2 regions of the Homoserinimonas sp. A447 genome follow, and region 1 is predicted to be linked to the other one. Evidence: predicted binding sites of a transcription regulator. Region 1 holds the regulator's gene; the other holds the start of a gene.
What was found. Region 1 encodes HspR, which represses chaperone genes until heat shock. Its sites were predicted from a motif close to AAGTTGAGTCNNNNNGACTCAACTT; they were not measured.

Region 1 (3,398 bases):
GACAATGCGCTGGGCGAGACCCTCGACCACGGCGGTCTTTCCGACGCCGGGCTCGCCGATGAGCACGGGGTTGTTCTTGGTGCGCCTGGTGAGCACCTGGCTGACACGACGGATCTCCGCGTCGCGGCCGATCACCGGGTCGAGTTTTCCGGCGCGGGCGATCTCGGTCAGGTCGACGCCGTACCGCTCGAGTGCGGTCTTGGCGTCCTCTTCAGAATCAGGTGCGCCCTGCATGTTCGCCATGGTTATCCGTTCCTCAAAGTTGAGTCGTGCAGACTCAAGTTTATTCGCTTGGTACTCAGGTTGCCAGCGTCGGCGTGCGCTCGAAGCGAACGACCCTCTCGAGTGGGTGAGGTCAGGCGCGCGCTCATGGGGTCGCCTCCATGCGGGTGGACACTGTCACGGTGAACTTGGGGTTCTGGCCGACCAGGCGGGTCGGCCCGACCGAGCGCATCAGAGCCGCCCGATACTTCAAGTGCGAGTTGAATACGGTCCACAGCTCGCCGCCGGGTTTCAGCACGCGGGCGGCCTCGTCGAACAGGGTCAGGGCGACCCCGGCGTGCACGGCCGAGCCGACATGGAACGGCGGGTTCAGCAGGACCAGGTCGGCGCAGGCATCCGGCTGCTTGCTCAGCCCGATGTCGCGGGCAACGGTGAACGTCAGGTCGTTCGCCTCTGCGGTTGCGCGAGCGGATGCCACGGCCGCCCAGGACTGGTCGGTCGCCAGGATCGCCAGGTCGGGTCGGCTGCGCGCGAGGGCGGCGGCCAGGATGCCGGTGCCGCATCCGAGGTCCACGGCGGTGCGGGCATCCGCCTTCATCTCGCGCAGGAAGCTGAGCAGGTACCGCGTGCCGATGTCGAGCTTGGTGCCGGCGAACGCGCCGCCGTGCGCGCACACCCACAGGTCGAGGTCGTCGTGGAATTCCCGCTGCGGGTACTGCCCCTCGGACGGCTTGGGGCCGCGCGCGACCAGCACCCGTGACTTCTGCCTGGCCAGTGTCGCCGACACCGACCCGAAGTGCTTCCCCAAGACGTCGTTCATCGCCTGCGTGATGTGCTTGAGGCGTCCACCGGCGAAGACCACGACCTCCGGGTCGGCGTGCCGAGCGATCGCCCCGGCGATCTCGTCGAGTTCGTTCAGGCTGCGCGGCAACTGCAGCAGCACGACGCGGGCGCCGGTCAGCAGCTCTGCGCCCAGCTCGTGGTTCTCGAACCGGTCATCCAGCGCGGCGGCCGCGGCGTTGTGGCCGAGGGCGAACTCGCTACTGAGCGGGTCCTGGAACACGCGGATGCCGTGCGACCCGTGGCGGGCGGCCGCGCCGAGGGTCAGGGCACCGTAGCGGTCGCCGATGACCCCGACCGAGGTTGGGTGCGCGGCAAGGTCCGCGGCGGCTTCGTCGAGGATGAGCCGGTCGCTCGCGTCGACGGCGAACAGGTTCTCGGCCTCCACGTCCGGAAACCGGCGCAACGCGCCAAAATCGAAGTCCGGGTCGACCATCGCCCCTCCCGACTCCCCGTCCGCCGTCACGAGCCTGAGCGACCGTTCGGGCGCCACAGCACCAGCTGCGTGTGCCGTTTGACGCGTTCGCCGGCCTTCAGCGAGACCACGTCACCGGTCTCGTCGGCCGCGAACACGCGACGACCCGGGCGGTTGAGCAGCTCATCGGCGAGCGCGACCTCGAGCTCGCGCACCCGCTCGTGGAGCGCGGAGACCGTGTTCTCGAGTTCGAGGATGCGGCGGATGCCCTCCAGGCTGACCCCTTCGGAGCCGAGTTTCGCGATCTCACGCAACTGCACGACGTCGCGCATCGAGTACCGGCGCGACTTCCCGCTGGTGCGCTTCGGGCTGACCAGCCCCATGCGGTCGTACTGCCGCAGCGTCTGCGGGTGCATGTTCGCCAACTCGGAGGCCACCGCGATGGCGAAGATGGGGGCGCTCGGGTCCATGTTCAACTCCGCTCCATGGCTAACTCCGCGCCTTGGCCAGCAGGTCGTCGCGCGGGTTCTCGTCGGGTAGGGCCTTCGCGAGCGCGTTGAGGTGCTTGGTCGCTTCGGCGCTGAGGTGGCTGGGTACGACGACGTGGATGGTGGCCAGCAGGTCACCGACGCCGGTCGTGGTCTGCACACCTCGTCCCTTGACCCTCAGAACTCGGCCGCTCGGGGTGCCCGGAGCAACCTTCAGCTTGACGGGCGGCCCGCCGAGGGTGGGGACCTCGATCGTTCCACCGAGCGTCGCTTCTGCGAAGGTGACTGGGACATCCACCCTCAGGTTCTTCCCATCACGTTCGAATACCGGATGCTTGCGCACAGACACCGTGATCGTCAGGTCCCCGGATGGGCCGCCATCGATGCTCGCCTCGCCTTTGCCCTTGAGCCGGATCTTCTGGCCGTCCGCGACCCCAGCCGGGATCTTCACGGTCATCGGCTTGCCGCCCTGGCCCTGCAGCTTCACGGTGTCGCCATTGATGGCGCTGACGAAGTCGAGGGTGGTGGTCGCGGTGACGTCGCGGCCCTTGGTCGGGCCGCCCGCACCGCGGAAGCCGCCGGTCGACTGGCCGAACCCGCCACCGCCGAAGAGTCCGCCGAAGATGTCGTCGAAGCCGCCCTGCGAGAAGTTGGGACGCTGTCCGGCCCCCTGGGTTTGGCCCTGGCCGAACATGCCACCGAAGACGTCATCGAAGCCTCCGGCCTGGCCGCGTCCGCCGGAGGTGAACCGGGCGCCGGACCCCATGGCCCGAACCTGGTCGTATTCGCGGCGCTGCTCAGGGTCGGCGAGCACGGCGTGTGCTTCGCTGATCTCCTTGAACTTCGCCTCGGCCTTCGCGTCACCCGGGTTGGAGTCCGGGTGGTACTGCCGCGCGAGCTTGCGGTACCGCTTCTTCAGGTCGGCTTCGGACACGTCTTTGGAGACACCGAGGATCTTGTAGAAGTCCTTCTCGAACCAGTCCTGGCTGGCCATCTGTGCCTCCTCTCGTTTCTATCGTGCCGTTCGCGGGTCGAGCTTGTCCTTCGCGGGTCGAGCTTGTCGAGACCTATCGAGCTTGTCGAGATCCGGATGCTTCGGCAAGCTCAGCTGGTCTCGACAGTCTCGACCCGCTTTGGTGCTGGTCTCGACAAGCTCGACCCGCTTGGGTACTACTCTTCCTGCGGTACCGCCACGACGACCTTCGCGGGTCGCAGCAGGCGGCTGCCGAGCTGGTAGCCGGGCTCGATGACATCCGCCACCGTCATCGCTTCGATGTCGGGGGTCGGTATCTGCACGACTGCTTCGTGCACATTGTGATCGAACGGCTCGTCCTTGACGCCCACGCGCGTGACGCCCAGCTTTTCGACCGTGGTGCGGAACTTCTGGGCGATGAGCGCCATGGGTCCCTCCTCCAGGTCGCCGTGCGCCTCGG
Region 2 (3,398 bases), 410 kb from region 1:
ATCCGACAAGGATGAGAGCGGCGGCGGTTGCTATGGCAACCGTGCCGAGCTTCTTATTCATTGTGTTGTCCTTCTCTTGGTGCCGGGTGTACGACCGGATGGCCGCACCAGTGGTGGGTCAGGAGACCCCGAGCTGCCCGGAGAGCACCATCACGGCAGCGCCGCGCATGACTATGTCCTCCCCGAGCGTCGTCATCCGTACCGCGAGATCGCCGTGGAACTCTGCCATCGTTCGGTTGCGGAGTGTCTCGATGGTGGCAGTGGTGAGCGCCCCATCAAGCAGTTCGGCCGGTCCGCTCAGCACGACTTCTGCCAGGTTGAGCGCTCCGACCACGGGTGCCAGTGCGAGCCCCAGGTGCAGGCCGGCCTCCCGAAGAATGTGGTGGCGAGCGGATGCGTCCGCCCCATCCAGCTGGGCGTCGAGTCGCGGGGCGGCCAGCCAGGTTTCCAGGCATCCGCTCTTTCCGCACACACAGGGTGTTCCGTCGCCGGTGCCGACCACGACGTGGCCGATCTCGCCTGCAGCGAAGCGGCTCCCGTAGAGGAGGGACCCGCCGAGCAGCAGCGCGCTTCCGACGCCGTGACCAACCTTGATCAGCATCAGGTCCTGGTCTGCTCCGCCGAAGCTGTGCTCGGCCAGTACGGCGGCGTTCGCGTCGTTGGCGACGAGCACCGGGAGGGAGAACCTGTCGTTCAGCGTGGACTGAAGCCGTTCGTCGTTCCAGCCGAGGTTGGGCGCCCGGAGCACGACACCGTCGCGGTCGACGACGCCGGGCGAGCCGACGCCAACCCCGAGGATGCGCCCGGTGGCCTGGCCGATCAGGGTCTCGACGAGCGTGACAACCTTGGCCGTGGCATCCGCACCGGTGCTTCCCGCGAGTGGGATGTCGGCCCGACTGAGGATGTTGCCACCGAGGTCGAGCACGGCACCGCGGAACAGCGCGTAGTCGCTGAGGTCGATTCCGATGATCTGGTAAGCCGAGAGGTTCATCGCCAGCAACGTTGACGGTTTGCCTGGGCGGATGTTCGCACTCTGCCCGGTTTCAATGACCAGGCCTTCGCCCATGAGTTCGGCGACCAGGTCGGAGATGGTGACCCGGGTGAGCCCGGTGCCCCGCGCTATGTCGGCCCGGCTCTGCTCGCCAGACCGGTACAACGTCTGCAGGACGAGGGACCGGTTGTGCCCGCGGGCATGCTCGGGAAGGATCTTGGCGCTCGGGCGCAGCACGCGTCCGGGGGAGTATCCCCCGGCCCGGCCTGTCGCCGGAATCGTGCCACGCCTCGTTGCGGTCATGTTTGTTAGTAAACCTTACGAACTAATTAATTGCAAGAGATTTCCGGACCGAATATTCTTGGCGCTCTCCCGATGAGAGTGCTAACATTTTTCTGTAGTTGAGTCGACTTGACTCAACTCTTGTAAACCTCAAATTGCACCGCCCCTCCGGGGCCCGATGTGAAGGAGTTGACTGAAATGGCCATGTACTTCGACCCATTCCGTGAACTGGATCGCCTCGCGGCGAACCTGCTCGACTCGCAGCAGGGACCTCGTTTCATGCCAATCGACCTGCACCGTCAGGGCGATCACTACATCCTGAACGCCGATCTCCCGGGCATCGACCCCGGCTCGGTCGACGTCGATGTGGATGGACAGTTGCTGACCATCCGCGCTGAGCGCACTGCGCGTAGTGACGAGGGTGTGAAGTGGCTGGCACACGAGCGCCCGAGCGGATCGTTCCTCCGCCAGCTCAACCTCGGCGACGGCATCGACACCGAGAACATCAGCGCGCACTACGACAACGGTGTGCTCAGCGTCATGATCCCGGTGAGCGAGAAGGCGAAGCCCCGCAAGGTCGAAATCATGTCGGCCGCGAAGGAACCGCAGTCCGAAGTCACCGCGTAACTCCACGCCCCTCACCGGAATGACGAAGGCCTCCGCCCAAATGGGTGGAGGCCTTCGTAGTTCGTGCAGCGGCTTACGCCATACGCGCCTGGAGGTTGGCGTCCAGCGTCGCGAGGAACTCCTCGGTGGTCTGGTACGCCTGATCCGGCCCGACGAGGAGCGCGAGGTCCTTGGTCATGTGGCCGGCCTCGACCGTCTTGATGACGACATCCTCGAGTGCGAGGCTGAAGTCGATCAGCGCCTGGTTGCCGTCCAGCTTGCCGCGGTGCGCGAGGCCCCGGGTCCACGCGTAGATGGACGCGATCGGGTTGGTCGACGTCGGCTTGCCGGCCTGGTGCTGGCGGTAGTGCCTGGTCACGGTTCCGTGGGCGGCCTCGGCCTCGACCACCTTGCCGTCCGGCGTCGCCAGAACGGAGGTCATCAGCCCGAGCGAACCGAAGCCCTGCGCAACGGTGTCGGACTGCACGTCGCCGTCATAGTTCTTGCAGGCCCAGACGTAGCCGCCCTCCCATTTCATGGCGGATGCCACCATGTCGTCGATCAAGCGGTGCTCGTAGGTGAGTCCGGCAGCTTCGAATTGCTGCTTGAACTCGGACTGGTAGATCTCCTCGAAGATGTCCTTGAAGCGACCGTCGTAGGCCTTGAGGATAGTGTTCTTCGTCGACAGGTACACCGGGTAGTTGCGGCTGAGCCCGTAGTTGAGGGAAGCACGGGCGAAGTCGCGAATCGACGCATCCAGGTTGTACTGCACCTGGGCGATGCCGTCGCCCGGCGACTGGAACACTTCGAACTCCTGCGCGGCCGAGCCGTCTTTCGGGGTGAAGCTGACCTTGAGCGTGCCCTCGCCGGCGAACCGGAAGTCCGTGGCACGGTACTGGTCGCCGAAGGCGTGGCGGCCGATGATGATCGGCTTGTTCCAGCCGGGGACCAGTCGCGGAATGTTCGAGATGATGATCGGCTCGCGGAAGATCACGCCGCCGAGGATGTTGCGGATGGTGCCGTTCGGCGACTTCCACATCTTCTTCAGGCCGAACTCCTCGACCCGCGCCTCATCCGGCGTGATGGTTGCGCACTTGACGCCGACGCCGTGCTTCTGGATGGCGTGGGCCGCGTCGATGGTGATCTGGTCATCCGTCTCGTCACGCTTCTCGATGCCGAGGTCGTAATACTCGAGGTTGATGTCGAGGTACGGGTGGATGAGAGTGTCCTTGATCTTCTGCCAGATGATGCGGGTCATCTCATCGCCGTCGAGCTCGACGACTGTTCCTTCAACCTTGATTTTCGACACCGGTACTCCTCAGTTCGTGGGGGGCCTTGTTAGGGATGGGCGGCCGCGAAACGTGCCGCGAAGTCTGCGTTTTAATTCGCTCAGGACAGCTTACCTGTTCCAACAAGTATCTCGACATCAAGATAGTTCTGCACACGACGCATCCGGGCCCTACCCGGAACCGGTCTTGGACGATAGCCTGAAACCATGGATGAGTTGAGACTGGAAGAG

Region 2: ACX3O0_RS14230 (Hsp20/alpha crystallin family protein) is a predicted target of HspR. The motif match lies at 1,390-1,414, and genes of this name have one in related genera.

What each region holds. Positions count from the first base shown of each region.
Region 1 is NZ_JBTMWW010000001.1:2,466,773-2,470,170, forward strand. It holds gene ACX3O0_RS12070 (ATP-dependent Clp protease ATP-binding subunit) at 1-243, opposite strand, end outside; gene ACX3O0_RS12075 (class I SAM-dependent methyltransferase) at 368-1,498, opposite strand; gene ACX3O0_RS12080 (heat shock protein transcriptional repressor HspR) at 1,525-1,947, opposite strand; gene ACX3O0_RS12085 (DnaJ C-terminal domain-containing protein) at 1,967-2,959, opposite strand; gene ACX3O0_RS12090 (nucleotide exchange factor GrpE) at 3,136-3,398, opposite strand, start outside.
Region 2 is NZ_JBTMWW010000001.1:2,872,410-2,875,807, reverse strand. It holds gene ACX3O0_RS14240 (extracellular solute-binding protein) at 1-61, opposite strand, end outside; gene ACX3O0_RS14235 (ROK family protein) at 119-1,294, opposite strand; gene ACX3O0_RS14230 (Hsp20/alpha crystallin family protein) at 1,472-1,900, shown strand; gene ACX3O0_RS14225 (NADP-dependent isocitrate dehydrogenase) at 1,974-3,188, opposite strand; gene ACX3O0_RS14220 (GNAT family N-acetyltransferase) at 3,375-3,398, shown strand, end outside.